One region of the Lysinibacillus sp. FSL K6-3209 genome, then DNA from elsewhere that is predicted to be linked to it. Evidence: a T-box and tRNA genes for the amino acid it is inferred to sense, from the RefSeq annotation. Region 1 holds a T-box; the other regions hold tRNA genes.
The links. The T-box of region 1 lies ahead of ileS (isoleucine--tRNA ligase). A T-box ahead of a tRNA ligase gene usually reads a tRNA of that ligase, here a tRNA-Ile.

Region 2: it has a tRNA-Ile gene. The T-box ahead of ileS (isoleucine--tRNA ligase) is inferred to sense a tRNA for this amino acid. The anticodon was not compared.
Region 3: it has a tRNA-Ile gene. The T-box ahead of ileS (isoleucine--tRNA ligase) is inferred to sense a tRNA for this amino acid. The anticodon was not compared.

Annotation. Positions count from the first base shown of each region.
Region 1 covers NZ_CP150264.1:988,110-998,018, reverse strand. The annotation lists gene MHH88_RS04710 (AraC family transcriptional regulator) at 164-1,342, shown strand; gene ileS (isoleucine--tRNA ligase) at 1,524-4,292, opposite strand; T-box leader at 4,486-4,707, opposite strand; gene MHH88_RS04700 (DivIVA domain-containing protein) at 4,817-5,341, opposite strand; gene MHH88_RS04695 (RNA-binding protein) at 5,437-6,225, opposite strand; gene MHH88_RS04690 (YggT family protein) at 6,341-6,619, opposite strand; gene MHH88_RS04685 (cell division protein SepF) at 6,640-7,134, opposite strand; gene MHH88_RS04680 (YggS family pyridoxal phosphate-dependent enzyme) at 7,118-7,822, opposite strand; gene MHH88_RS04675 (YlmC/YmxH family sporulation protein) at 7,994-8,230, opposite strand; gene sigG (RNA polymerase sporulation sigma factor SigG) at 8,447-9,220, opposite strand; gene sigE (RNA polymerase sporulation sigma factor SigE) at 9,335-9,909, opposite strand, start outside.
Region 2 covers NZ_CP150264.1:3,523,516-3,533,424, reverse strand. The annotation lists rRNA gene MHH88_RS17330 (16S ribosomal RNA) at 15-1,566, shown strand; rRNA gene MHH88_RS17325 (23S ribosomal RNA) at 1,936-4,863, shown strand; rRNA gene rrf (5S ribosomal RNA) at 5,049-5,164, shown strand; tRNA gene MHH88_RS17315 (tRNA-Val) at 5,175-5,250, shown strand; tRNA gene MHH88_RS17310 (tRNA-Thr) at 5,254-5,329, shown strand; tRNA gene MHH88_RS17305 (tRNA-Lys) at 5,336-5,411, shown strand; tRNA gene MHH88_RS17300 (tRNA-Leu) at 5,435-5,519, shown strand; tRNA gene MHH88_RS17295 (tRNA-Gly) at 5,567-5,641, shown strand; tRNA gene MHH88_RS17290 (tRNA-Leu) at 5,646-5,734, shown strand; tRNA gene MHH88_RS17285 (tRNA-Arg) at 5,744-5,820, shown strand; tRNA gene MHH88_RS17280 (tRNA-Pro) at 5,830-5,906, shown strand; tRNA gene MHH88_RS17275 (tRNA-Ala) at 5,929-6,004, shown strand; tRNA gene MHH88_RS17270 (tRNA-Met) at 6,031-6,104, shown strand; tRNA gene MHH88_RS17265 (tRNA-Ile) at 6,112-6,188, shown strand; tRNA gene MHH88_RS17260 (tRNA-Ser) at 6,204-6,296, shown strand; tRNA gene MHH88_RS17255 (tRNA-Met) at 6,351-6,425, shown strand; tRNA gene MHH88_RS17250 (tRNA-Asp) at 6,429-6,504, shown strand; tRNA gene MHH88_RS17245 (tRNA-Phe) at 6,533-6,608, shown strand; tRNA gene MHH88_RS17240 (tRNA-Gly) at 6,614-6,687, shown strand; tRNA gene MHH88_RS17235 (tRNA-Ile) at 6,690-6,766, shown strand; tRNA gene MHH88_RS17230 (tRNA-Asn) at 6,771-6,847, shown strand; tRNA gene MHH88_RS17225 (tRNA-Ser) at 6,861-6,951, shown strand; tRNA gene MHH88_RS17220 (tRNA-Glu) at 6,954-7,025, shown strand; gene nadA (quinolinate synthase NadA) at 7,127-8,230, opposite strand; gene nadC (carboxylating nicotinate-nucleotide diphosphorylase) at 8,217-9,077, opposite strand; gene nadB (L-aspartate oxidase) at 9,034-9,909, opposite strand, start outside.
Region 3 covers NZ_CP150264.1:3,512,296-3,522,204, forward strand. The annotation lists gene menD (2-succinyl-5-enolpyruvyl-6-hydroxy-3-cyclohexene-1-carboxylic-acid synthase) at 1-99, opposite strand, end outside; gene MHH88_RS17060 (isochorismate synthase) at 92-1,477, opposite strand; gene MHH88_RS17065 (hypothetical protein) at 1,492-1,623, opposite strand; gene MHH88_RS17070 (1,4-dihydroxy-2-naphthoate polyprenyltransferase) at 1,831-2,751, shown strand; gene MHH88_RS17075 (dipeptidase) at 2,924-3,850, opposite strand; gene MHH88_RS17080 (TraR/DksA C4-type zinc finger protein) at 3,906-4,355, opposite strand; gene MHH88_RS17085 (MerR family transcriptional regulator) at 4,429-5,190, opposite strand; gene dpaL (diaminopropionate ammonia-lyase) at 5,336-6,547, opposite strand; tRNA gene MHH88_RS17095 (tRNA-Glu) at 6,717-6,788, opposite strand; tRNA gene MHH88_RS17100 (tRNA-Ser) at 6,791-6,881, opposite strand; tRNA gene MHH88_RS17105 (tRNA-Asn) at 6,895-6,971, opposite strand; tRNA gene MHH88_RS17110 (tRNA-Ile) at 6,976-7,052, opposite strand; tRNA gene MHH88_RS17115 (tRNA-Gly) at 7,055-7,128, opposite strand; tRNA gene MHH88_RS17120 (tRNA-Phe) at 7,134-7,209, opposite strand; tRNA gene MHH88_RS17125 (tRNA-Asp) at 7,238-7,313, opposite strand; tRNA gene MHH88_RS17130 (tRNA-Met) at 7,317-7,391, opposite strand; tRNA gene MHH88_RS17135 (tRNA-Ser) at 7,446-7,538, opposite strand; tRNA gene MHH88_RS17140 (tRNA-Ile) at 7,554-7,630, opposite strand; tRNA gene MHH88_RS17145 (tRNA-Met) at 7,638-7,711, opposite strand; tRNA gene MHH88_RS17150 (tRNA-Ala) at 7,738-7,813, opposite strand; tRNA gene MHH88_RS17155 (tRNA-Pro) at 7,836-7,912, opposite strand; tRNA gene MHH88_RS17160 (tRNA-Arg) at 7,922-7,998, opposite strand; tRNA gene MHH88_RS17165 (tRNA-Leu) at 8,008-8,096, opposite strand; tRNA gene MHH88_RS17170 (tRNA-Gly) at 8,101-8,175, opposite strand; tRNA gene MHH88_RS17175 (tRNA-Leu) at 8,223-8,307, opposite strand; tRNA gene MHH88_RS17180 (tRNA-Lys) at 8,331-8,406, opposite strand; tRNA gene MHH88_RS17185 (tRNA-Thr) at 8,413-8,488, opposite strand; tRNA gene MHH88_RS17190 (tRNA-Val) at 8,492-8,567, opposite strand; rRNA gene rrf (5S ribosomal RNA) at 8,578-8,693, opposite strand; gene MHH88_RS17200 (cysteine desulfurase family protein) at 9,322-9,909, opposite strand, start outside.

The sequences.
Region 1 (9,909 bases):
CCAATAATATAGGTACAATATTTTGCTGTATTAGTACAAAATATTGCTATTTTAAGTTAAAATATTTCTAGTAACCTTCATTATATTTTTTGACTTTAGAAAGGGGCTGTTTAGTATTTTAGGCGTCGTATGGTACGTTGAGAATTCAATTGAAAAACAGCAAATGCTAGGGTGGTTAGAAGAATTCCTCCCTAACACATTTACTGAATGTACACAACCAAGTGCACATGAAGTAGTTATATTCGTCTATGAAATTAGGGGATTATTTGATTGGATTAAGGTCAATCGTTTAAAGAAACATTATCCTAACAGTATAATTGTCCCGATTGTTGCAGTACACCTAGCTTACTCGGCTGGTATTGCCATTGAATTAAATTTACAAGCGCTTCTAATAAAACCGTTGCACAAACAAAAGTTTTTACGAATTGTAAAAAAGCTTTATACTTCCTATAAAGAACAGCAAGCAAGTACAGTCACGATGCTTGAACTTTCGCAACAATTTCCTCAAGATCATACATCGCCGTTTCGCGAAGCGTTTTTGAGACGCTTAATACGGGGAGAAATCAACAATGAACAGGAAATTGTACAAGCCTCTTCCTTTTTATCAACTGACTGTATTCCCAATATCGTTTTCTTAATTCAAGGCTACGTAGATATTCAGCACAACCGACCGATTCCTTATGATGCTAGTAGTGTAATTACAAATGTTTTTCGTCAACACTTTGCCGATAAAGCACCGTTGTCCTTTTTAAATTTCGAGCGTTATTTATTACTGCTCATGCGGATTCCTATAACGTATACATCCTTTAAACATTGGGAAGAGGGTGTCACTACTTTACTGACAGTGATTGAGCAATTGAAAAACGATTATAGTATCCATCTTTTTATGGGCATTGGTGGTGTTTTTTTGCAATCTATGCAAGTCAAAGAATCCTATAGTCAAGCTAGAAAAGCACGTAGAAAGCCACCAGTCGATAATATTCATATACGATTTTATGAGGATTTAACGAAGCATGAACAGCTACAAAAGGCTATTCACTACATTGAGGAGCATTACGATGAACAGCTAGTTATTAGCGATGTAGCAAAATCTATTAATTTTAGTCCTACTCACTTTAGCCGATTATTTAAAAAAGAAACGGGTCGTAATTTTGTCGATTATGTAGCGTATACACGCATAATTAAAACACTCCCATACTTGCGGAAATTTGACTACACCATTGAAAAAATCGCAGCAAGCTCTGGCTTTAATACACCCAATTATTACAGCCTTACATTTAAAAAATATGTAGGAATATCTCCAACGGATTACCGAAACACAATCGAAATATTGTTTAAATAAAGATTACTTTTGCATGTTTGTATCCTAAAACCTATTCATCTAGACATCCTCGCTTACCTCCCATTTATGGTCTACTTTCCACTATGTTCTTAATTTGGATCGGTATGTTCAACATTTTCCACGCATTCAAAAAATGAGCAGCCGATCTAAAATCATCGAGCTGCTCATTGTTCATTAATTTTTATACATAATATTTTTCAACAACTTCGGCACAACGAGCACACACTGTTGGATGTGCTTCATTTGTTCCAACTGTTGCAGAAATTGACCAGCAACGCTCACATTTTTCGCCTGTTGCTTTTTCAACAACAATAGAAACATGTTCTAACGCTAACGCTTCAGCAGGAGCTGATTCAATTGCTGCTACCTCAAAAGCAGAAACGATAGAAAGTTGGGCAAAATCAATGTTTGCATCATGCAATAATGTTAACACTTCTGGGTTAGCATAAACTGTTATTTTCGCTTCAAGAGACTTACCGATTGTTTTAGCATTACGCGCTTCTTCTAATGCTTTTAGAATATCATCACGCACTTCGATAATCGCTGCCCATTTGCCACGAAGCTCCTCAAAGTTTGCTTGCTCATCTACTGATGGGAAATCAGTTAATTGCACTGACACCTCTTCTACAACACCTTGTGCATGTAAGTAAGACCAAACCTCATCCGTTGTATGTGGAATAATTGGTGTCATGACTGTTACTAATGTCATTAATGTATCATACATGACTGTTTGCATTGCACGACGGTCTTTATTGTCATGCCCTTCAATATAAACAACGTCTTTTGCGATGTCTAAGTAGAAAGAAGATAATTCTACAGCAACAAAGTTATTCACCGCATGGTAGACAGCCGCAAAATCATAGCGGTCGTAAGCAGCACGCACCGTTTTTAAGACATCTTGTAAACGCATATAAATGTATTGATCCATTTCGCGTAAATCTGCATAGGCTACACGATCTTTTTGTGGATTGAAATCAGCTACATTACCGTGTAAGAAACGGAATGTATTACGGATTTTACGGTACACTTCAGACACTTGTTTTAACATATCCATAGAAATACGCACATCAGCCGTATAATCTACAGATGCTACCCATAGACGTAAAATATCAGCACCATATTGGTCCATTACCTTTTGAGGGATAATAACGTTTCCTAGTGACTTACTCATTTTGCGACCATCGCCATCAAGAACGAAACCATGCGTTAATAAGCCTTTATAAGGCGCATGGCCATTAATCGCCACAGATGTAATTAACGAAGAGTTAAACCATCCACGGTGTTGGTCAGAACCTTCTAAGTAAAGATCTGCTGGATATTTCAGTCCACGTTCGACTAGCACACCTTGGTGAGATGAACCTGAGTCAAACCAAACGTCCATAATATCATTTTCTTTCGTAAACTCACCATTCGGGCTACCTGGATGTGTAAAGCCTTCTGGCAATAATTCTTTCGCAGTCATTTGGAACCAAATATTTGAACCATGTTCACGGAATAATGCAGAAATATGCGCAATTGTTTCTGGTGTAATGATTGGTTCACCATTTTCAGCATAGAAAATTGGAATTGGTACACCCCATGCACGTTGACGAGAAATAACCCAATCGCCACGATCACGAATCATATTATAAAGACGTGTTTCACCCCAAGCAGGTGTAAATGTCGTCGATTTAACCGCTGCTAATAATTCATCACGGAAGGCATCTATAGACGCAAACCATTGTGGTGTAGCACGATAAATAACTGGTTTTTTCGTACGCCAGTCATGTGGATACGAGTGCGTAAAGAAGCTTAATTTTTCAAGTGCGCCAACTTCTTCTAATTTGGCAGTAACCATTTTGTTTGCATCATTGTAGAAGACACCTTCAAAACCTGGTGCTTCGTCTGTATAACAACCGCTGTTATCCACTGGACTAAGAATAGGTAAACCATAAGCTTTCCCAATTTGATAGTCATCTTCACCATGTCCTGGAGCTGTATGAACACAACCTGTACCTGCTTCAGCAGAAACATGTTCCCCGACCATCACAAGCGATTCACGGTCGTAGAATGGATGTTGTGCTACAAGACGATCTAATGCTTCCCCTTTTACTTCTTGCACAACTTCGTACGTTTCCCATTCAAGCTCTTTTGCAACTGTTTCTAACAATTCTTTCGCGATAATGAATTTTTTATCTGCTACCGCCACAACCACATAGATAAACTCTGGATTTAACGAAATCCCTAAGTTTGCAGGTAGTGTCCAAGGTGTAGTCGTCCAAATAATAAATTTCGCATCGGCTGGCACAACACCTTTTGCGTCTTTAATAGCAAAGCTGACATAAATAGAAGCTGATTTAACATCTTTATATTCAATTTCTGCTTCCGCTAATGCTGACTCAGATGAAGGCGACCAATATACAGGTTTTAAACCTTTATAAATATAGCCTTTTTCCGCCATTTTACCGAATACTTCAATTTGGCGCGCTTCAAATTCTGGTTTTAACGTAATATATGGGTTTTCCCAATCGCCACGAATACCTAGACGGCGGAATTGTGCACGCTGATTGTCAATTTGCTCATAAGCATATTTTTCACAAAGCTCACGGAAATCTGCAATGGACATTTCTTTACGTTTAACACCTTTGTTTGTTAAAGCTTGTTCAATTGGTAAACCATGTGTATCCCAACCTGGAATATAGTTGACATGATAGCCAGTCATGGAGCGATGGCGTGTAATCATATCTTTTATCACTTTATTTAACGCATGGCCAATATGAATATCACCATTTGCATATGGGGGGCCATCATGTAACACATACTCTGGGCGACCAGCTGTACGCTCCATTTGTAATTTATTGATGTCCATCTCATTCCATTTTTCTTGCATTTTTGGTTCATTTGCTGGTAAGTTCCCACGCATAGGAAAATCCGTTTTCGGCATTAATAAGGTTTCTTTATACTCCACCATTTGTAATTCCTCCTTTATTTTTCGCAAACAGAGAACAACTGCTTAGCATTCATGGCATGCAGCTTCTTCAAAGCCTCAGCAAAGTAAATGCAACACGACTTGCGCTTTTTTTAAAAACGATGCTATTTCGAATGTCCTGCGAATGTTGCCCTAAAAGTCAAAACAGTAACAACAAAAAAGCCTCTCAATCCCTGTAAGGGACGAGAAGCTTGAACTCGCGGTACCACCCTAGTTGTAGTACATAATATACTACCGCTTGAAAGCACGTTAACGTTGTGCGCTCCGAAATAACTTACTAGCCGTTCAGTTATTTAGCTCAGAAGTGATTTTCTTTGTTATTTGCTTGTATGGGCTCCCACTATCCCCAAATCGCTTGTCAACGCCTAACAAATACTGTCTTCGTCTCTGCCTCTATGCATATAAGTGCTTATTTTATTTACTATTACAATAGTATATGGAAATCCACGAATTGCGTCAAGTCATATTCATCACATGATACCTTCACTTTTAAGTAAAAGCCTTATTTACATTTCTTCTGACTCTTGCGCTTCCTCAACAGAAGACTGAATTTCGGTTAAATCAATATCATACTGCAATAAATGATCCCAATCATCTGCATTCAGTAAATCTAACTGTGCTTCTACAAGCATTTTAAAACGATTGCGGAAAACCTTTGATTGTTTTTTCAGTTCATCTATCTCGATTGTTACTTTACGTGCTTTCGTTAATGCCTCATTGACGATGCGATCAGCATTTTTTTCTGCTTCCTTCACAATAAGCTTTGCTTCTTTTTGCGAATTTCTGCGTACTTCATCAGCCGCCTCTTGGGCAACCACTATAGATTTTTGTAATGTTTCCTCTAAAGAATTAAAATGTCTCGCTTGCTCTAAAGCCATTTCTAATTGCTTATCGACTTCTTTTTTTTCACGCAGTAATTTTTCATAATCTTTAATGATTTGATCTAAAAATTCATTTACTTCATCTTCAGCATATCCTCTGAAAGATTTTGTAAACTCCTTATTATGTATATCAATAGGTGATAATGGCATACGATCCTTCTCTCCTTTACATGTACATTCGTAATTCTTATTATACAATTGTTCTAACAACTTAGCAGTAAAAATAAATGGAAATTACATGTTTTTTAGCCTTTTTGGGTCAATCGACCGATTTGTAAACGGATTTTATCTTTCTTTGTTCGGCCTTCAGTCATTATTATTTTCACTCGACCACTTCCACGTATGGACAAAATATCACCTTCTTGACACTCAAAAGCAACTGTATCTCGTTCAGTCCAGTTTACTCGCACTTTTTTTCCTGTAATAAGTGCTTGAGCTTTTTGACGAGAAACCTTTAATACCGTTGCAATAATGACATCTAAACGCATAGAAGACACCGTATGTGACTCCTCCTGCCAGTCCTCTTCATTTTCGATAAGTGCTTGGAACTCTTTCATTGATTCGACATGTACTTTTACTTTCCCAATCCCCGTTAAATGAAGGCGTATATAATCTGCCACCTCTTCCGCTACGACAAACTGTACTTGTTGTTCATTGACGCGAATATCCCCGAATTTGGCACGATCAAGGCCCAGTGATAAAAGGGCACCGAGTACATCGGGATGACGTAATTGCACAAACCTTGCAGGATAGTGAATAGTAAAGACTTTCAGCTGGTAATCTTCCTTCTGGGGCTCAAAATATGTTGGGAAAATAAGCATGCGCTGACGTTCTGCCTCATGAAATAGACCATCACTTGTTGTATGGAGCACATTGTTTTGCCCAATAACAGATGCTACAATAAAACGCTGTCTTGGGTCTAAAAAATCAGTAAGTTTAGGGGCATAACGATCTTCCACCTCGCGCTGCCAGCTTACTACTTGCTCAATAAAGGGTTGCTCGTCCTTCCTAAAATGTTGTATTAAATGCTCCATCTATCGTTCACCTCATCTACCTCATCCATTTGTTCATTCATTAGAAACTACTACTTTTTTAAGCCTAGTATTTCCCCTTTACACAAAAAATCCCCACCAACTGTGAGGATTTTGACTAAAACATAAAGAATATTTTTTGAATTACAATAAAAAGTCCGTTTTTAATAAAATTCAACATAAATATTGCTACAATCGGAGAAATATCAATCATACCGATAGTTGGAATAAATTTTCTGAAAATCCCTAAATACGGCTCACATACTTTTTCTAAAAAACGGCCAATTGCTGAACTTTGAGCAGCAGGTACCCAAGACATTAAAACATATGCAACTAGCATAAATGAATACACAGTAAATGCTAAATCCACATAATGCAAAATGATATATAAAGTCATATAAACTACAATCCTCGCTATTAATTATCGTCTAAAATAAAATTGGAAATTTCGCCAGACACTTCTACATTATCTGGTGTGCATAAGAAAATATCTTTGCCTATACGTTGAATGTCTCCACCAAGTGCATAGACTGTACCACTTAAAAAGTCGATGATTCTTATACCTTGTTCTCGTTCGATACGTTGTAGATTAACAATCGTTGCACGTTTGTTCTTTAAGTTTTCTGCGATATCTTGTGCCTCTGCATAAACTCTCGGTTCTACTAATACAACTTTCGCACCCTTTGTATTCATAGCTGCTTGTAAACTGACAATATTATTATTGGCAGCTGTACTTTGCGGTACAATTTCATGAATCTGTGCTTTACGTTCCTTAATGACCTTTTTAGGTTTAGCTGCATGAATCGGTTGTTGCTGTACGGGTTGTTGCTGTTGAATAGGAGCTTGCGTGATTTCTTCTTCTAATTCTTCTTCAAGATAAAAGAAGTTTTTAATTTTATTTTTCATGCTCATCCTGTTCCCCTCTTTCATTTCCAACAAGAGCCGTTCCGACTCGAACGAATGTAGCTCCTTCCTCTACCGCTATTTCAAAGTCATTAGACATGCCCATTGATAACTCGGTACAAGGCGCGTGTGCGAATCCTCGTTCGGCTATTTGCTGTTGACATTGTTTTAATTGCTTAAAAACAGAGCGAATAATTGTTTCGTCCTCTGTATTTGGTGCCATTGTCATTAGACCTACAACTTGAATTTTCGTAAAGTTTTGTAAAGATTCAATAAATGTAACTGCGTCATCAATCGTTAAACCATGCTTTGATTGTTCACCTGACACATTAACTTGTACAAAACATTTTACAGGTTTTGTTGCTCTTTTTTCAATCTCTTCAGCTAAACTTAAACGATCTAATGAATGTAAGTAATCAATTTCATTAATAACTTGTTTTACTTTTCGAGTTTGTAATGATCCAATATAATGCCAGTGTACATTTGCTTGAATGGCTTCAATTTTTTGCTTTAAGCCCTCAGGACGATTTTCACCTAAATGTATAAGCCCTGCATCAATTGCTTCTTGTGTTCGTTCAACGGAAACCTCTTTCGTTACAGCAATAATTTGTACGTTAGTTGCTTTACGATTTGAGCGTTGTTGTGCTACTTGTATTTGACTATTAATTTTGTCTAAATTTGTTAAGATCTTCGTCACTGTTTTTCCCAACTTTACAACTTAGTTTCCTTTATTGTAACAAGCAACTCTTGATTTATCAATGAATAGCCTGACCTATTAATACTGATACATTCACGTTGCTTAAACGACATGAGGGGCTACAGTCTTACTGTTCAAAAAATAGAAGCAAGCCACACAGATGCTATGATTCTACGATAATGCCTTTACTAGAATGACATCCTTTCCTACAACAAGAACATCCTTCATATGGACTTTTCTAATCGACTCTTCTCCTCTAAAAAAACCTAGATACTTTCTCGGCTCCGCAATCATAAACGCAGTTACATAGCCAGTTTCTTTCGATACCTCTGCATCTACGACAAAGCCTAAAAAACGTCCATTGCCTGCTTCTATTACTTCTTTTTGCTGTAACATTGAGAAACGCATTTGTATCCCTCCTAGTAAATCAATACCACTCATACCAGTGTCAATTTTTATTTAAGCTACAACTTGCATTGTTACATGCTAACTTGCTGCTACACAAAGCAACATCCTCACATTATTGTTCTTTATTAGCTTTAATAAAATCTATGACATGTACCATCGTTTTATTTTAAATGAAGATAAAATGCGCACCGAAAGTTTCGGGTGCGCATTGTCTACTCACTTATAATCTTTCTGCATCGTTTCAATGGCATTTTTTTCAAGACGTGAAATTTGCGCTTGGGAAATCCCTAATTCTTTGGCAATTTCAGTTTGTGTCTCACCATAATAAAAACGCTTTGCTACAATCATTTGCTGACGTACATCTAATTTTTGCAAGCTTTCCTTCACCGACACGTAGGCAACCCATTGATCTTCCGATACATCATCATCACGTAATTGGTCCATCATATAAACAGCGTCTCCACCGTCTGCATAAATAGGCTCTTGTAATGAAACTGGGTCTTGAATGGCATCTAAAGCAAATAATACATCTTCCTTTTTCATGTCAATCATTTCAGCAATTTCTTCAATCGTTGGTTCTCGCAAATTATCGGTTATCCATTGTTCTTTTGCCTGCATCGCCTTATACGCAATATCTCTAAGAGAACGAGAAACACGTAGTGCATGATGATCACGCAGATGGCGACGAATTTCACCAATGATCATTGGTACAGCATATGTTGAAAATCTTACATTATGCTTTAAATCGAAATGATCAATGGCTTTCATGAGGCCAATACAGCCTACCTGAAATAAATCATCTGCCTGTTCACCCCTATAGGCAAATCGTCCGACAATACTTAGCACTAACCTTAAATTGCACATTACAAGCTCTTCCCGAATCTCAGTTTCTCCTGCTTGTAATCGAATGAAGAGTTCCTTCATTTCTTCGTGCTTTAAAATTGGCAAAGTCGATGTATCTAAGCCGCAAAGATCTACTTTTGTTCGCATATTCGATTCCTCCGGATGTTATTCTCTGACTAAACCGTTACATCAGTTTGTCCGACAGAATCGAGAATATGCAGAAAAAGCGTGACCAATTTTAGGTAGGATAAATTTCCCTATCTAAGAAATTGGCTGATTTAAATTTTCTCGTAAATCTTGAATAATTTTCTTTTCTAGCCTAGAAATATATGATTGCGAAATACCTAAATGATCGGCTACTTCTTTTTGTGTCATTTCAATTTTACCGTTTAAACCGAACCGACATTCCATAATATATCTTTCACGTGCACCTAATAAATTAATGGCATGGAACATATGTTGACGTTCAATTTTCTTTTCAACATTATCTAAAATAATATGTTCCTCTGTGCCTAAAATATCAGACAATAGTAATTCATTTCCGTCAGCATCAGAATTTAGTGGCTCATCTAGTGAAACTTCACCCTTCATGCGACTCGTTTTACGTAAATGCATCAAAATTTCATTTTCAATACAACGTGATGCGTACGTGGCAAGTTTAATATTTTTATCTGTATTGAACGTTTCAATCGCCTTTATTAAGCCAATCGAACCAATACTAATTAAATCTTCAATCGGCGTACCCGTATTATCAAAACGTCTAGCAATATAAACAACAAGACGTAAATTACGTTCAATAAGTGTATCTCTAGCTCGTAAATCTCCGTTCATAAAGG
Region 2 (9,909 bases), 2.0 Mb from region 1:
CTAATCAAATTTCTTTTATGGAGAGTTTGATCCTGGCTCAGGACGAACGCTGGCGGCGTGCCTAATACATGCAAGTCGAGCGAACAGAGAAGGAGCTTGCTCCTTTGACGTTAGCGGCGGACGGGTGAGTAACACGTGGGCAACCTACCTTATAGTTTGGGATAACTCCGGGAAACCGGGGCTAATACCGAATAATCTATTGTCCCTCATGGGACAATACTGAAAGACGGTCTCGGCTGTCGCTATAGGATGGGCCCGCGGCGCATTAGCTAGTTGGTGAGGTAACGGCTCACCAAGGCGACGATGCGTAGCCGACCTGAGAGGGTGATCGGCCACACTGGGACTGAGACACGGCCCAGACTCCTACGGGAGGCAGCAGTAGGGAATCTTCCACAATGGGCGAAAGCCTGATGGAGCAACGCCGCGTGAGTGAAGAAGGATTTCGGTTCGTAAAACTCTGTTGTAAGGGAAGAACAAGTACAGTAGTAACTGGCTGTACCTTGACGGTACCTTATTAGAAAGCCACGGCTAACTACGTGCCAGCAGCCGCGGTAATACGTAGGTGGCAAGCGTTGTCCGGAATTATTGGGCGTAAAGCGCGCGCAGGTGGTTTCTTAAGTCTGATGTGAAAGCCCACGGCTCAACCGTGGAGGGTCATTGGAAACTGGGAGACTTGAGTGCAGAAGAGGATAGTGGAATTCCAAGTGTAGCGGTGAAATGCGTAGAGATTTGGAGGAACACCAGTGGCGAAGGCGACTATCTGGTCTGTAACTGACACTGAGGCGCGAAAGCGTGGGGAGCAAACAGGATTAGATACCCTGGTAGTCCACGCCGTAAACGATGAGTGCTAAGTGTTAGGGGGTTTCCGCCCCTTAGTGCTGCAGCTAACGCATTAAGCACTCCGCCTGGGGAGTACGGTCGCAAGACTGAAACTCAAAGGAATTGACGGGGGCCCGCACAAGCGGTGGAGCATGTGGTTTAATTCGAAGCAACGCGAAGAACCTTACCAGGTCTTGACATCCCGTTGACCACTGTAGAGATATGGTTTTCCCTTCGGGGACAACGGTGACAGGTGGTGCATGGTTGTCGTCAGCTCGTGTCGTGAGATGTTGGGTTAAGTCCCGCAACGAGCGCAACCCTTGATCTTAGTTGCCATCATTTAGTTGGGCACTCTAAGGTGACTGCCGGTGACAAACCGGAGGAAGGTGGGGATGACGTCAAATCATCATGCCCCTTATGACCTGGGCTACACACGTGCTACAATGGACGATACAAACGGTTGCCAACTCGCGAGAGGGAGCTAATCCGATAAAGTCGTTCTCAGTTCGGATTGTAGGCTGCAACTCGCCTACATGAAGCCGGAATCGCTAGTAATCGCGGATCAGCATGCCGCGGTGAATACGTTCCCGGGCCTTGTACACACCGCCCGTCACACCACGAGAGTTTGTAACACCCGAAGTCGGTGAGGTAACCTTTTGGAGCCAGCCGCCGAAGGTGGGATAGATGATTGGGGTGAAGTCGTAACAAGGTAGCCGTATCGGAAGGTGCGGCTGGATCACCTCCTTTCTAAGGATATTTTCGGAATACAAACCTTGGGTTTGTAAGATTACGTTTTGCGTTCAGTTTTGAAGGTTCATCATTACGATGAAATACTTCAAAACTGTGCTCCTGTCGCTACGCTTTCGTCGCAAATTTGCGAAGAAGTAGAAACAGGTAGTGAATTTGTTCTTTGAAAACTGGATAAAACGACATTGAAATTGTAACAAACACATTTATTTTTTAAATTAAGTTTTTAGGCTTAATAACTAATAATAGGGTTTCAAGACACAAGCAGTTCTAGGAAGCGAACGAGTGAATGAAGGAGCGTACTTACGTACGTGACTGATTGAACGAGAGAAGCTGACAACGAAATGCGCAGTGGATTGGAAGCCGATAGGTTAAGTTATTAAGGGCGCACGGCGAATGCCTTGGCACTAGGAGCCGAAGAAGGACGGCACTAACACCGATATGCTTCGGGGAGCTGTAAGTGAGCTTTGATCCGGAGATTTCCGAATGGGGGAACCCACTACGTTTAATCGCGTAGTATCTTGACGTGAATACATAGCGTCTTGAAGGCAGACCCAGGGAACTGAAACATCTAAGTACCTGGAGGAAGAGAAAGAAAAATCGATTCCCTGAGTAGCGGCGAGCGAAACGGGAAGAGCCCAAACCAAGAGGCTTGCCTCTTGGGGTTGTAGGACACTCTATACGGAGTTACAAAGGAATGAGTTAGATGAAGCGACTTGGAAAGGTCCGCCAGAGCAGGTAAAAGCCCTGTAGTCGAAAGTTTATTCCCTCCAGAGTGGATCCTGAGTACGGCGGAACACGTGAAATTCCGTCGGAATCCGGGAGGACCATCTCCCAAGGCTAAATACTACCTAGTGACCGATAGTGAACCAGTACCGTGAGGGAAAGGTGAAAAGCACCCCGGGAGGGGAGTGAAAGAGATCCTGAAACCGTGTGCCTACAAGTAGTTAGAGCCCGTTAATGGGTGATAGCGTGCCTTTTGTAGAATGAACCGGCGAGTTACGATTACGTGCGAGGTTAAGCTTTAGAAGGCGGAGCCGCAGCGAAAGCGAGTCTGAATAGGGCGAATTAGTACGTGGTCGTAGACCCGAAACCAGGTGATCTACCCATGTCCAGGGTGAAGGTGAGGTAACACTTACTGGAGGCCCGAACCCACGCACGTTGAAAAGTGCGGGGATGAGGTGTGGGTAGCGGAGAAATTCCAATCGAACTTGGAGATAGCTGGTTCTCTCCGAAATAGCTTTAGGGCTAGCCTCGTGATGAGAATACTGGAGGTAGAGCACTGTTTGGACTAGGGGGCCATCCCGGTTTACCGAATTCAGACAAACTCCGAATGCCAGATATTTATACACGGGAGTCAGACTGCGAGTGATAAGATCCGTAGTCAAAAGGGAAACAGCCCAGACCACCAGCTAAGGTCCCAAAGTAATCGTTAAGTGGAAAAGGATGTGGCGTTGCACAGACAACCAGGATGTTGGCTTAGAAGCAGCCATCATTTAAAGAGTGCGTAATAGCTCACTGGTCGAGTGACGCTGCGCCGAAAATGTATCGGGGCTAAACGATTCACCGAAGCTGTGGATTGACATCTACGATGTCAGTGGTAGGAGAGCGTTCTAAGTGCGTTGAAGTCAGACCGGAAGGACTGGTGGAGCGCTTAGAAGTGAGAATGCCGGTATGAGTAGCGAAAGACGGGTGAGAATCCCGTCCACCGTATGACTAAGGTTTCCTGAGGAAGGCTCGTCCGCTCAGGGTTAGTCGGGACCTAAGCCGAGGCCGATAGGCGTAGGCGATGGACAACAGGTTGATATTCCTGTACCACCTCCTCACCGTTTGAGAAATGGGGGGACGCAGTAGGATAGGGTAAGCGCGCCGTTGGTTGTGCGCGTCCAAGCAGTAAGGCGTGTGTGTAGGCAAATCCGCACACTGTAACGTTGAGCTGTGATGGCGAGTCCGTATGGACGAAGTTCCTGATTTCACACTGCCAAGAAAAGCCTCTATCGAGGTGAGAGGTGCCCGTACCGCAAACCGACACAGGTAGTCGAGGAGAGAATCCTAAGGTGTGCGAGAGAACTCTCGTTAAGGAACTCGGCAAAATGACCCCGTAACTTCGGGAGAAGGGGTGCTCTTGAGCGTGCAAGCGCATGAGAGCCGCAGTGAATAGGCCCAGGCGACTGTTTAGCAAAAACACAGGTCTCTGCAAAACCGTAAGGTGACGTATAGGGGCTGACGCCTGCCCGGTGCTGGAAGGTTAAGAGGAGTGGTTAGCGCAAGCGAAGCTGCGAATTGAAGCCCCAGTAAACGGCGGCCGTAACTATAACGGTCCTAAGGTAGCGAAATTCCTTGTCGGGTAAGTTCCGACCCGCACGAAAGGCGTAACGATCTGGGCACTGTCTCAACGAGAGACTCGGTGAAATTATAGTACCTGTGAAGATGCAGGTTACCCGCGACAGGACGGAAAGACCCCGTGGAGCTTTACTGTAGCCTGATATTGAATTTTGGTACAACTTGTACAGGATAGGTAGGAGCCAGAGATCTCGGAGCGCCAGCTTCGAAGGAGGCGTCGGTGGGATACTACCCTGGTTGTATTGAAATTCTAACCCATGCCCCTTAGCGGGGCAGGAGACAGTGTCAGGCGGACAGTTTGACTGGGGCGGTCGCCTCCTAAAAGGTAACGGAGGCGCCCAAAGGTTCCCTCAGAATGGTTGGAAATCATTCGTAGAGTGTAAAGGCACAAGGGAGCTTGACTGCGAGACCTACAAGTCGAGCAGGGTCGAAAGACGGGCTTAGTGATCCGGTGGTTCCGCATGGAAGGGCCATCGCTCAACGGATAAAAGCTACCCCGGGGATAACAGGCTTATCTCCCCCAAGAGTCCACATCGACGGGGAGGTTTGGCACCTCGATGTCGGCTCATCGCATCCTGGGGCTGTAGTCGGTCCCAAGGGTTGGGCTGTTCGCCCATTAAAGCGGTACGCGAGCTGGGTTCAGAACGTCGTGAGACAGTTCGGTCCCTATCCGTCGTGGGCGTAGGAAATTTGAGAGGAGCTGTCCTTAGTACGAGAGGACCGGGATGGACACACCGCTGGTGTACCAGTTGTCTTGCCAAAGGCATCGCTGGGTAGCTATGTGTGGACGGGATAAGTGCTGAAAGCATCTAAGCATGAAGCCCCCCTCAAGATGAGATTTCCCATTACGCAAGTAAGTAAGATCCCTCAAAGACGATGAGGTAGATAGGTTCGAGGTGGAAGTGTGGTGACACATGGAGCTGACGAATACTAATCGATCGAGGACTTAACCAAAAAGTTTGAAACATTCAATGAACCGTTTATCCAGTTTTGAAAGAACAACCTTTCATAAAAGGGTTTCAAGATACGAGTAGTTCGCGGAAGCAATTGAGAGAAGGAAGGAGCGTACATCTGTACGTGACTGACTGAACGAATGAAGCTGACAAAGAAATACGATGTATATTGAAAGCCGTAAATAGTCTAGTGATGATGGCAAAGAGGTCACACCCGTTCCCATACCGAACACGGAAGTTAAGCTCTTTAGCGCCGATGGTAGTTGGGGGCTTCCCCCTGTGAGAGTAGGACGTCGCTAGGCATAATACCCAGGAGGATTAGCTCAGCTGGGAGAGCATCTGCCTTACAAGCAGAGGGTCGGCGGTTCGAGCCCGTCATCCTCCACCATATGCCGGTTTAGCTCAGCAGGTAGAGCAACTGACTTGTAATCAGTAGGTCGTGGGTTCGATTCCTATAGCCGGCACCATTTTTTGAGCCATTAGCTCAGTTGGTAGAGCATCTGACTTTTAATCAGAGGGTCGAAGGTTCGAGTCCTTCATGGCTCACCATTTTTAATTGCCAACAATAAGATGCGGGTGTGGCGGAATTGGCAGACGCACTAGACTTAGGATCTAGCGCCGCAAGGCGTGGGGGTTCGACTCCCTTCACCCGCACCATTTTATTTGAATTTGATAATTGCCAGGATAAATAATCTTATGCACATGCGGAAGTAGTTCAGTGGTAGAACACCACCTTGCCAAGGTGGGGGTCGCGAGTTCGAACCTCGTCTTCCGCTCCAATGTGCCGGGGTGGCGGAACTGGCAGACGCACAGGACTTAAAATCCTGCGGTAGGTGACTACCGTGCCGGTTCGATTCCGGCCCTCGGCACCATTTTATCAAGCGCCCGTAGCTCAATTGGATAGAGCGTCTGACTACGGATCAGAAGGTTGTGGGTTCGACTCCTGCCGGGCGCGCCAATAAATGAACGGGAAGTAGCTCAGCTTGGTAGAGCACTTGGTTTGGGACCAAGGGGTCGCAGGTTCGAATCCTGTCTTCCCGACCATTTTCAAAAAATTGTAACTTATGGGGCCTTAGCTCAGCTGGGAGAGCGCCTGCCTTGCACGCAGGAGGTCAGCGGTTCGATCCCGCTAGGCTCCACCATAATTTATAACCAGTATAAAGATCCTGGCGGCGTAGCTCAGCTGGCTAGAGCGTACGGTTCATACCCGTAAGGTCGGGGGTTCGATCCCCTCTGCCGCCATCTTAAAGGACCTTTAGCTCAGTTGGTTAGAGCAGACGGCTCATAACCGTCCGGTCGCAGGTTCGAGTCCTGCAAGGTCCACCATTTATATAATAGTACGGAGGTATACCCAAGTCTGGCTGAAGGGATCGGTCTTGAAAACCGACAGGCGGGTAACACCGCGCGGGGGTTCGAATCCCTCTACCTCCTCCAGTTTTAATTTTAGTAAATGGTGTACAAAAAACTCGAAGTGAATAAACATATTATCGCGGGGTGGAGCAGTGGTAGCTCGTCGGGCTCATAACCCGAAGGTCGTTGGTTCAAATCCAGCCCCCGCAACCAAATGGTCCCGTGGTGTAGCGGTTAACATGCCTGCCTGTCACGCAGGAGATCGCCGGTTCGATCCCGGTCGGGACCGCCATTTTAAAATAGGTTCAGTCAAAGTATATGGGTCAGTAGCTCAGTTGGTAGAGCATTAGATTGAAGCTCTAAGTGTCGGCGGTTCGATTCCGTCCTGACCCACCATATACGCGGGTGTAGTTTAATGGTAAAACCTCAGCCTTCCAAGCTGATGTCGTGAGTTCGATTCTCATCACCCGCTCCAATGGGCCTATAGCTCAGCTGGTTAGAGCGCACGCCTGATAAGCGTGAGGTCGATGGTTCGAGTCCATTTAGGCCCACCATTATTCCGAAGTAGCTCAGTTGGTAGTAGCACCTGACTGTTAATCAGGTTGTCGCAGGTTCGAGTCCTGCCTTCGGAGCCATTTTTTTATTTATGGGGAAGTACTCAAGAGGCTGAAGAGGCGCCCCTGCTAAGGGTGTAGGTCGGGTAACCGGCGCGAGGGTTCAAATCCCTCCTTCTCCGCCATTGGCCCCTTGGTCAAGCGGTTAAGACACCGCCCTTTCACGGCGGTAACACGGGTTCGAATCCCGTAGGGGTCATACTAAAACACAGTCGCTATGAGCAATCATAGCGACTGTGTTTTTTTTGTCTAGATCATTTTAAAAATCGTCTACCATTAAATCGGTAGACGATTTTTTGCTTAACTACGTGATAGCATTCTTTCAAGAGAGCTACGAGCTTCTTCAGCCGTTGACGCATCCACTTGAATGCGATTATGTGGCTTGCCTTGGTCAATACTTTCAAGTGACCAAAGTAAATGTGGAAGGTCGATTCGATTCATTGTAAGACAAGGGCAGAAGTTTTCGTTTAAAGAGATTATATGTTTATCAGGATGTTGTTGAATAATGCGGTTTACTAGATTCATTTCTGTTCCGATTGCCCACGCCGAGCCGCTTGGGGCGTTATTAATCGTATCGAGAATATATTTTGTAGAGCCTGCATCATCTGCAGCAGCTACCACTTCACGGCTACATTCAGGATGAACAATAATGCGCATATTTGGATATGTTTGACGAACCTTAGCAGTATGTTGTACTGTAAAACCTTCATGCACCGAACAGTGTCCTTTCCACAATATGACTTTGATTTTTTCTGGTGATTGGTCTGTTTCAAGTGTATTTGTATGAGGATTCCAAACCGCCATACTTTCTAGTGGAACACCTAAGTCAAATGCAGTGTTTCTACCCAAATGCTGATCTGGTAAAAATAAAATACGCTGCTTTTGTGAAAAAGCCCATTTTACCATTTCTTTGGCATTGGAGGAGGTTACGCAAGCTCCACCGTGACGACCAGTAAATGCTTTAATGGCTGCAGTCGAATTTACATATGTTAACGGCAATATTGTATTGCCAAAAAGTTGTTGTAAAATAGGCCAAGCTTGCTCTGTTTGATAAATATCCGCCATATCTGCCATGGAACAACCTGCACGCATATCAGGTAAATAAACATGCTGTCTTTCAGTAGTGAGCATATCAGCTGTCTCGGCCATAAAATGTACTCCACAAAAAACGATATGTTCTGCTTCTGTATTAGCAGCAGAAATTTGAGCAAGCTGTAAGGAATCTCCTGTGGCATCAGCAAATTGAATCACTTCATCTTTTTGATAGTGATGTCCAGGAATAAAAAGCTTCTTACCTAGTTTCTTTTTAATAGCTAAAATTCGAGACTCCATTTCGGTCGTTGATAATGTGCGGTAATGCTCAGGAAGTAATGAAGTTTGTTGTAGTAGACTAGTGATGGACAAGTGTATGCTCTCCTTTCATTTGTACAAGTGCACTTATATCAAAGGCTTTTACTGAATGAGTTAGTGAACCTAGTGAAATCCATTGAATACCTGACTTTGCATAAGCATGTAAATTTTCTAATGTAATACCACCAGAAGCTTCAGTAGCAATATGTGATGGAACGGATTGAATCCAAGCTGCTATTTCTTCAGGCGTACAATTATCGAACATAATAATGTCTACACCTGCTGCAATGGCTTCATCTAATTGAGTTTTCGTTTCAATCTCTACCTCGATTTTTACCGTATGCCCAATTTTTTTACGAGCGGTTTGTACAGCTTCTGTAATACTACCAGCAAAAGCAATATGATTATCCTTGAGCATAATCGCATCGTATAAACCACTTCGATGATTATAAGCACCACCTATACGTACAGCATATTTATCAAGCATTCTTAAGCCTGGAATCGTTTTACGTGTATCGCAAATTTTTGCAGTAGTTCCTGCAGTTTCCTGAACTGCTCTATTGGCTGCCGTGGCGATAGCAGACATGCGCTGAATAAGATTTAAAATCACCCGTTCTCCTATTAATAATTTCTGTAGTGGTCCTTTAATAACTGCAAGAATATCACCATAGTTCACGGCATCACCATCATTTTTATGCATTGTGATCTGCATGGAAGGATCGAGTAACCGAAAACCATGTTCGATAATAGGTGTTCCACAAAAAATACCACTATCTTTTGCATAAAAGGAAAAGGAACCTGTTTGCTCAACTGAAAAGATAAGTTCGCTTGATAAATCCCCATCTCCTATGTCCTCATTAAAAAATTGTTTGAGCATTTCCTCGAGCTTGATGATATTCATACAATGAATTCCTCACTTTCATTTGTCCTTGTTGAAAAATAATCCAGCGCCGTGCCCAGTCTGTATCACTGTTAGGCGTATCGTTGCGAATATGAGCGCCACGAGTTTCTGTTCGTGTAAGAGCTGCATGCACCATCAGCGAAGCAACAATATGCATCATGTAGAGTTCAAGATGCTGTGCATTGAAATTCATCACATTCACTTGAAGTAAATCTTGTAATGCAGGCAATTGCTCTGCAAAATGCCGCATATCGATAGGGTTTCGAACGATGCCTAATGTATGCATCATTGTTTGTTGTAATTGCTCTTTCGGTAATAATGGGGGCATCGACTGATGATATTTTGCATCAGCAAGCGTGAAATTCGTTTGGTTGCAACCAGTTTGTATGATATATTGAGCCATCTTTTGGCCGAATGTGATGCCTTCCAGTAATGAATTGCTAGCTAAACGATTTGCTCCATGAACGCCCGTACAAGCAACTTCGCCAACAGCATACAGGTTAGCAATCGTAGTTCTTCCTATGTCATCAGCTATAACGCCCCCCATTAAGAAATGACTTCCAGGTGCTACAGGGATTAGGCCATTTTGTAAATCAATACCGTTGTCATTGCAAAGTTTTGTAATCGTAGGGAATTTCTCTTCAAAGTGCTGAATGCTTGTAATATCAATAAATGTTTCTTGCCCAGATGCGCGCTTTATATATAATGTGTGGGCAGTAATATGACGTGGTGCTAAATCAAGCAGTGGATGTACACCTGCCATAATAGGTTCACGTTGTGCATTAACAAAAATACCTCCAGCGCCTCGAACAGCTTCAGAAACTAATCCTTT
Region 3 (9,909 bases), 2.1 Mb from region 1:
CCGTGACCCTGGGCTTACAACAACATGTTGGACACCTGCCTGTACTAATGATGCAACCATTTTATAAACATAATCAGTCAATATTTTCCGTTCACTCATGTACTTGTCCTCCTAACGCTCGAAGCATTGGACGGAATTTCACTAATGTTTCCTCATATTCAGATTGTGGCTCTGAATCAGCTACAATACCGCCACCTGCATATAAATAAGCTTTATCTTTTAGTAGAGCTGCTGAACGAATCGCAACTGCGAATTCTCCGTTACCCTCCGCATCTAACCAGCCAATAGGTGCAGCGTAAAGACCACGGTTCATTGGCTCGTATTTACGTATAGCGGTCATTGCCTCTTTTCTTGGCACACCGCCCAAAGCAGGTGTTGGATGCAAATGCTTCGTCAACTGCAAAATGGTTGCTTCGTTATTTAGCTGACCTTCAACAGGTGTAAATAAATGTTGGATGTCTCTAATTTTTAGTAAGCGTGGTCCATCAGGTATTTTCATTTCAACGCAGTTTTTTCGGAATGTTTCCGCAATCATATCGACTACATATTGATGTTCTCCACCATTTTTCGGATCATTTAATAAGCTTTGTCCATAGGCTTCATCTTCCTCCGCCGTTTTTCCTCGTTGAATAGATCCTGCAACACATGATGAGTAGGCACGACCATTTTCAACCTTTACAAGACGCTCAGGAGATGCGCCGAAAAATAATAAATCTTGCCACTCCAACCCAAACAAATAGCTTTCAGGCTGTTCGTGAATTATTTGAGCTAATACTTGAGGTGAAGTTACTTGCTCCTTAAATTGCAGCGCAAGGGAACGTGCAATGACAACCTTATCCGCTTTCTTTGCTTTAATTAATGCTGTCACTTGATCAATTGATGCTAAATAAGGATCCTTATAAGGCTCGAAATAATTTGTGATTTCGGGCTTCGCATACATTTTCACTTCTTTTACTTGAGCAGCATGGATTAAATGATTTCGTTCTTTACGCAACGCCTCTAATTGTCCATCTGCCTCAGCAGCATTTGCAATAAGGTGAATGCCTATATAGGCTTTATCATCACGTAAAACAAGCTGATACGTTGCTAAGGCAAAATAAGCCTCTGGAAAGTCCGTCCACTCCCCACCTACATTATTTTGTGGATCAAATGTAAAACCACCAAATAAAATTGGTTGTAGTTCAACTTGACCTTTTACGCAATTTTTCGTTAAGCGCTTCCACTCTGCTTCTACAGCATCAAAGCGGTTATTTTTTTCGTTATTTTGAATTGTGTGAGCGTGTCCTAGCCCAACTAATGTCATTGTTTTTTCTCTATTTTGCCAATAAAATCGTTCACCTTTATAACGCTCCTCGCCCGCTGCAAAAAATGCAAGAGCCGATAAGCGACTTACTTCGATTGTTTCCATATAAAAATGAAGGTTTTGGCCCAAAGAGTCCACTTCTACTTCTGTGGCTTGGTACCACTTCTGTTGCATGAAAATTACCTCCGTTATTGCAATGTACATATCAATGATGTTTTCGCGTTATGGTACGTGTTGCGTTGTCCTTCACGTACATAACATCCTACGTCTGTCGCTTTGATATCACTCACAAATCCATCTGTGACATCCGTCTTTAGCATTACTTGTTCCGCTAAAATAGCCGTCCTATATGTTTGACGGCTCTGTTCTTTCTACTGCTTAATTTATATTCCCATCTCTCAAATGCATGTACTATTGTATCATTTTTTTAAACATAACAGTATGTAATAAGCTGTGAACCTATCCAATTTCTCTTTCTTCGTATAAAATAAGAAGAGTCTACAATAGTTGAAGGAGAGAAAGACCTTATGACCAAAGTCATTGAAGCTGATAGGGGTTTTAAAGTTTGGTGGCATTTAACTCGTCCACATACTTTAACCGCTTCATTTGTTCCAGTATTTTTAGGAACAGCGATTGCGCTAGCAATTGAAAAAGAAACCATTCATTTTGGACTGTTTTTTGCAATGCTGATTGCCAGTATGCTGATTCAAGCAGCAACAAATATGTTCAACGAATATTATGATTACAAGTTAGGATTAGATAATGAACATTCTGTCGGCATTGGTGGCACGATTGTGCGTCACGGTGTTCAACCGAAAACGATTATGCTGATTGCCTTAAGCTTTTATGCACTAGCTATGCTACTTGGCATTTATATTTGTGCTTCCACTTCTTGGTGGCTTGCTGCAGTTGGACTAGTATGTATGCTTATAGGTTTTCTATATACAGGAGGGCCGTACCCTATCGCATATTCACCTTTTGGAGAGCTTGTTTCAGGCGCAGTCATGGGGATGGGTATTGTCTTAATTGCCTTTTACATTCAAACACTTACTGTCACATTAGATGCGGTATTACTTTCTGTTCCGAGTATGATTTTAGTTGGCGCCATTATGCTTTCTAATAATATTCGTGACATCGTTGGCGATACAGAAGGTGGACGTAAAACACTGGCCATTTTAGTAGGCCGCGACCGTGCTATTTCTGTGTTATCTGGCTTTTTCATCGTTTCGTACCTTTGGGTTATCGCATTAGTAGCCATTGATGGGATTACTTTTTGGGCGCTTATCATTTTCCTAAGTGTACCGAAGCCACTCCGAGCAATCCAAATTTTCCGCGATAAAAAAGAAGCCAAAGAAGTAATGCCCGCGATGAAATTTACAGCGCAAACAAATACATTCTTCGGTTTCCTATTAGCAATTGGTTTATTAGTAAATTATTTCTTTTATTAATATGGTTAGTTGATTGCAACGGAGGCAGCGACTTCAACGAGCACAACATAAAACGTTAAATGTGGGCGCATCACAGGCAAGTTAGAAAATGGCGACTATCGGTGTGCGTTTGCCTATAGCAGAAATAACTTCGTAGCGATTTTTACTCTGTTGACACGCTAAAGCAGCAACTTTATTTAGTTGCTGCTTTTTTTAAATATTGTTTGAAATTATTATGCGCAATTCCGCGAACTTCTTCATCTGAAAAATGCTCACGTAACATCTCTAATAAATTTTGCGCCTCACCTGCATGTGCAAGACCTTTGATTGTCATATCTATTCCGTCAAAATCAGAACCTACCCCAAGATGCTCTATTCCAACGACACTTGCCAGATGCTTTATATGCTCAATTAAATCATCCATTGTTGCATTGTCGCCAATAAAATGCGGGTAGTAGACTAGATGAATATGCCCCCCATGCTCAACAAGTGCCTTAGCCTGTTGATCTGTTAAATTACGCGGGTGGTCACAAATGGCACGTGCATTGCTATGGCTAGCAATAATATGCTTTGCTAGCGGCAGTACATCCCAAAATCCTTGCTCATTTAAATGGGCAACATCAATGATAATATCCCGCTCATTTAGCATATTAACAACTTCCTTACCAAATGGCTTTAAACCGAGGCTAGCATCTTGCTCAGCACCATAGGCTACAGCATTCTCTTCATTCCATGTAAGACCTACTAACATAACACCTGCATCCAAAATGGCGGAAAGCTTTGTCAAATCCTCGCCAATTGCACTACAGCCTTCTAAACTTAAGATAGCACCAATTTCATGAGGTGCTAACGTATCGAGTTGTGACCATTCCGTAATATGCACCATGCCCTCTGTTTGTAATACTTGTGTATGAAAGGCTTCAATTTGGCGCATAACCTCTAAAAATTGCATACTTTGAGGTATTTCAGGGTCGATAAAAATGGCAAATACTTGTGCTTTTACTTGCCCTAATTGCAGTCTTTCTTTATTAGCATGTAATCGGCTATCATTTCCAAATTTCGGTTCTTCTAATGTCGTTAACTTTAATAAAACATCACAATGTAAATCAATTATTTCCATGTCAATCACCTCATACAGTTATTATACTGTTTAAGGGAAGAAATGCTCTTATTTTTTACATTTTATCTGATGGTGTATCAGACGAACCAAATTCCTCAAGCTCTTCGAAATCATCTGATTTTGGTAAAGAGGATAACACATCTTCTTCTACTGGTCGCAGTAAATCGTCTCTTTGCTCAGCATGCTCTACACATGTCAATGCATGTGGCATAGCCTCTAAACGGCCTAACGGAATTTCTTCGCCACATACAGCGCACTTACCATATGTGCCATCTTCTATTGCTTGCAGCGCATGCTCGATTTCTTCAGCATGGTCACTGCGATGTTCATCAATGGCCATCTCTGTAAGTTGGTCTGTTAAATCACTTGCATTATCAGCTGGATGGTTATCATAATTTGAGAGCTCTGTTGCCTGCGGTCGCTCTGATTCTTCTAGCTGCTTCTCTAGTTCTTGTAATTCCTGCTGTAATTGGTTTTTAAACTTTTCGATCATTTGTTGATTCAAAAAAATCTCCTCCTCATACTTTCATTTTTTCCTAAATATCTATTTCTAAAACATCTGTATGAGAAGGATTCCATTAGTTTTGTGTGTATTCTCTAATTACATCATGGAGAAATTGAGTAGCACCTTCTGACACATGTTGATCGTAATATGCAGTAAAACGTTCATCTGCTATATACATTTGTGCTAAACCAGCATGTGCTTCCTTTGTATATTGCGACCACGAAAAGCTCAGCCAACGCTTATGCAGTTCTGCCACTTCCATGGCGACATCATTTTTCACGTCGCCTATAGCCATTGCCTCTTTTAATCGTTCAAATAGTTGCTGTTCGAGTTGCTGCATTGCCTTATATTGTTCCTCTGATAAATTCTTAAACTTCGCATTCGATGCATCGACCTTTTCATCGCCATAGTTTGCACGAATTTCTTTACCGTATTGTTTTTCATTTTCCTCAATCAGCATTTCTTTAAAGCCTTCAAATTTCTCTTCGTTCGTCATTGGTTGTTCCTCCTCAATCGATTGAATGGTTTGTTCCACTGTTTTTAATAATTGATCTAGCTGTTTTTTTCGTTGTAATAAAGCATCACGATGTGTTTTTAATGCTGATATATGTTGAAATTCAGGTGCATGAATAATGTTGTAAATGGTTTCAAGCTTCATATCTAACGCTTTATAAAACAAAATTTGCTGAAGAATATCGACTTCTTGTTGCCCATAAAAGCGATACCCTGCTTCATTTGTTCTTGCCGGCTTTAGTAAATCAATTTCATCATAATACCGCAACGTTCTCGTACTTACCCCTGACAATTTAGCAAGCTGTAAAATGGTATACTCCATTGCTTTCACCTCCATATTTATACTGTAAACCTTTCCGCAGCGTTAAGGTCAAGGGTTAAAACAATATAAAATACATAATCGCTGAATTATCAAAACCATAACATAAAAAAGAACATCTCAGAAAATTCCAAGATGCTCACCTTTCCTATTTAGCATACTTCCCATGCCACACTATATTTCTGTAGTTTTCTACGTCTGTGTCTCCCTCTGTACTAACAAACAATATCTTTGACTTTGGATTGAGCTGTAAAGCTACCTTTAAATCATAGTAATCCTCATTTGTCATTAATTCATAAAAACATCCAAATGGCGCTGCTCCTGATTCTCCTGCAACAATACGATTATCCGCGCCAAGTGGATTTCCCAAGACGCGCATACCCGTTGCAGCTACCTTCTCACTACAACTAATACTTACCTTTGTATATGCTTTTAAAATATCCCAAGCGATAGGGTTAGGCTCCCCACATGCTAAGCCAGCCATAATGGTTTGCATTTCTCCACCGACAGTAACAAACTGTCCTGTTCCTCGGTTAAAACTCTCATAAAAGCAATTAGCTGCATCTGGTTCAATTAAAACAAATGTTAGTTGCTGACCATAATATTGTTGTAAAAAAGCGACTATAGCTCCTGCAAATGAACCTACACCTGCCTGTAAAAATACATGGGTCGGTGCTTCTTGCAAATGGTCAACAATCTCTTTTGCCAATGTTGTATAGCCTTGCATAATCCATAATGGAATCTCTTCGTAACCTTCCCACATTGTATCCTGTATCACTATCCAGCCATTATCCTTTGCAAGCTGTGAGGTATACCTTACCGTTTCATCATAATTCATTGAAGTGATTTCTGCATATGCGCCTTCATTTTTAATATTTTGCAAGCGCTCTTCCGCACTACCAGCAGGCATATAAATTCGCGCCTTACAGCCAAGTTCCCTTGCTGCCCAAGCAACCCCGCGCCCATGATTGCCATCTGTCGTTGAAATAAAGGTACAGTCGCCTAATTTTTCTTTCACTTCAGGTAGTTTTAATTGTTCAAAAGACAATTCATCAATATTTTGATCTAGCAATTTCGCAATATATTTGCCAATCGCATAAATACCACCTAACACCTTAAACGCATTTAAGCCAAAGCGATAGGACTCATCTTTAACAAAAATCTTACTAACCCCAAGATGCAGTGCTAAAGCATCTAAATCATGTATAGGTGTTTTTTCAAAATTTTCATATGTATGATGGAATCTTTCCACACAATTAACCTGTTCTACTGTAAATTTTTGTAGTATATCTTTACCTTGTTCTAAATTCTCTTGTAAATGATATTGTCGATTATACACCCATCTTAAGTTTTCGCTCATTCGTATGATCCCCCTCTATTATTGCTTATACCTATATTACCTAATAATACTAGTAAAGAGAATCATCATTGGATTTATAAATAGACAGTCGGAAACGATGCTCTCTCAAATTTTTAATCTAGCAAAAAAAACGCAGTAAATGTGAAATCACATTTACTGCGTTTTAGTATGACCCCTACGGGATTCGAACCCGTGTTACCGCCGTGAAAGGGCGGTGTCTTAACCACTTGACCAAGGGGCCAATGGCGGAGAAGGAGGGATTTGAACCCTCGCGCCGGTTACCCGACCTACACCCTTAGCAGGGGCGCCTCTTCAGCCTCTTGAGTACTTCCCCATAAATAAAAAAATGGCTCCGAAGGCAGGACTCGAACCTGCGACAACCTGATTAACAGTCAGGTGCTACTACCAACTGAGCTACTTCGGAATAATGGTGGGCCTAAATGGACTCGAACCATCGACCTCACGCTTATCAGGCGTGCGCTCTAACCAGCTGAGCTATAGGCCCATTGGAGCGGGTGATGGGAATCGAACCCACGACATCAGCTTGGAAGGCTGAGGTTTTACCATTAAACTACACCCGCGTATATGGTGGGTCAGGACGGAATCGAACCGCCGACACTTAGAGCTTCAATCTAATGCTCTACCAACTGAGCTACTGACCCATATACTTTGACTGAACCTATTTTAAAATGGCGGTCCCGACCGGGATCGAACCGGCGATCTCCTGCGTGACAGGCAGGCATGTTAACCGCTACACCACGGGACCATTTGGTTGCGGGGGCTGGATTTGAACCAACGACCTTCGGGTTATGAGCCCGACGAGCTACCACTGCTCCACCCCGCGATAATATGTTTATTCACTTCGAGTTTTTTGTACACCATTTACTAAAATTAAAACTGGAGGAGGTAGAGGGATTCGAACCCCCGCGCGGTGTTACCCGCCTGTCGGTTTTCAAGACCGATCCCTTCAGCCAGACTTGGGTATACCTCCGTACTATTATATAAATGGTGGACCTTGCAGGACTCGAACCTGCGACCGGACGGTTATGAGCCGTCTGCTCTAACCAACTGAGCTAAAGGTCCTTTAAGATGGCGGCAGAGGGGATCGAACCCCCGACCTTACGGGTATGAACCGTACGCTCTAGCCAGCTGAGCTACGCCGCCAGGATCTTTATACTGGTTATAAATTATGGTGGAGCCTAGCGGGATCGAACCGCTGACCTCCTGCGTGCAAGGCAGGCGCTCTCCCAGCTGAGCTAAGGCCCCATAAGTTACAAGTTTTTGAAAATGGTCGGGAAGACAGGATTCGAACCTGCGACCCCTTGGTCCCAAACCAAGTGCTCTACCAAGCTGAGCTACTTCCCGTTCATTTATTGGCGCGCCCGGCAGGAGTCGAACCCACAACCTTCTGATCCGTAGTCAGACGCTCTATCCAATTGAGCTACGGGCGCTTGATAAAATGGTGCCGAGGGCCGGAATCGAACCGGCACGGTAGTCACCTACCGCAGGATTTTAAGTCCTGTGCGTCTGCCAGTTCCGCCACCCCGGCACATTGGAGCGGAAGACGAGGTTCGAACTCGCGACCCCCACCTTGGCAAGGTGGTGTTCTACCACTGAACTACTTCCGCATGTGCATAAGATTATTTATCCTGGCAATTATCAAATTCAAATAAAATGGTGCGGGTGAAGGGAGTCGAACCCCCACGCCTTGCGGCGCTAGATCCTAAGTCTAGTGCGTCTGCCAATTCCGCCACACCCGCATCTTATTGTTGGCAATTAAAAATGGTGAGCCATGAAGGACTCGAACCTTCGACCCTCTGATTAAAAGTCAGATGCTCTACCAACTGAGCTAATGGCTCAAAAAATGGTGCCGGCTATAGGAATCGAACCCACGACCTACTGATTACAAGTCAGTTGCTCTACCTGCTGAGCTAAACCGGCATATGGTGGAGGATGACGGGCTCGAACCGCCGACCCTCTGCTTGTAAGGCAGATGCTCTCCCAGCTGAGCTAATCCTCCTGGGTATTATGCCTAGCGACGTCCTACTCTCACAGGGGGAAGCCCCCAACTACCATCGGCGCTAAAGAGCTTAACTTCCGTGTTCGGTATGGGAACGGGTGTGACCTCTTTGCCATCATCACTAGACTATGTTTCGACTTTCAATCCAAAGTATTACTGCATTAGCTTCATGTGTTCGGTCAGTTACATACTAGAGTACGCTTCTTCCTTCTCTCAACCACTTTTGCGAATAGCTTTTATCTCGAAACTTTTATGTATTTCGTTTTGAAGTTATTTACCTGTCCTTCAAGACAAGAATTATTGTATAACGTTTATCTAGAGAATGCAACACTTTTTTATAAAAAAAAGAAATTATTACTTTTTGAAGATATTTTTGCTATGTGAGAGAATTTATCGCTCTACTAACCATTATAGCAATTGTTTTTCCAAAAGAAAACATTTTATTTACACAAATAAATAAAATAGTTAGATTGTCGACAAAAGGACGTATATTTTTTAACAAACACTACTACTGTTTCTTTAATGGTCGTGCTAGTTTACATCCCTATCGTAAAGGTAGTTATTACTTCTTTTCAACATTAAGTTTTAGATGTTACCGCTTTTGAGTTATCACTTAAAGCTCATGCTTATACTAGTAACGTCAAGAAGCAATTTATCAGAACCGAGAAGCCTTTAATTTCCACAGGAAGTAATAATTATAAGTTAAAATTAAAGGCTTTGTTCAATACAGTTCTAACGTATATCCTACTTTATTTTAGAATTTTACAATATTAGACAACACAAAGGTTAATTGATCAATTTCTTCAAATGTTGTTGTTGGTCCAAATGATATTCTAAAAAACTGTCGTGCTTCCTCCACTGTATAACCCATTGATATAATTGCTTTTGTGCCAGATTCACTGTGTATATCACAAGCACTACCAGTTGAAATACAAATCCCGGCTTCGTTTAATTTTAGTAACACGTATTGACCTTCCACTTTGTCCATCATCAAACCACATATATTAGGTAGTTGCTCCACACACTCAATTAATCGACAAGCTGATGGTAAATTGCTTTGTAAATATTTGCGCAACAATTCATAATGTTGACGCTCAAAATGATAGTTTTCAATGGCTGTCGCAAACGATACAATGGCAGGTGTATCTAATGTTCCCCCACGTAAACCACGTTCATGTGTCACGCCAGGTGTTAAAGATGGCACTCGAATTTGAGGATTTATAAATATAGCTCCACATCCTTTGGGCCCTCCTATTTTATGGGCGGAAATGGTAATTGCATCTACATTTGCACAAAAAGAAGTAGTTGGAAGCTTACAAAAGGACTGTACACAATCTACATG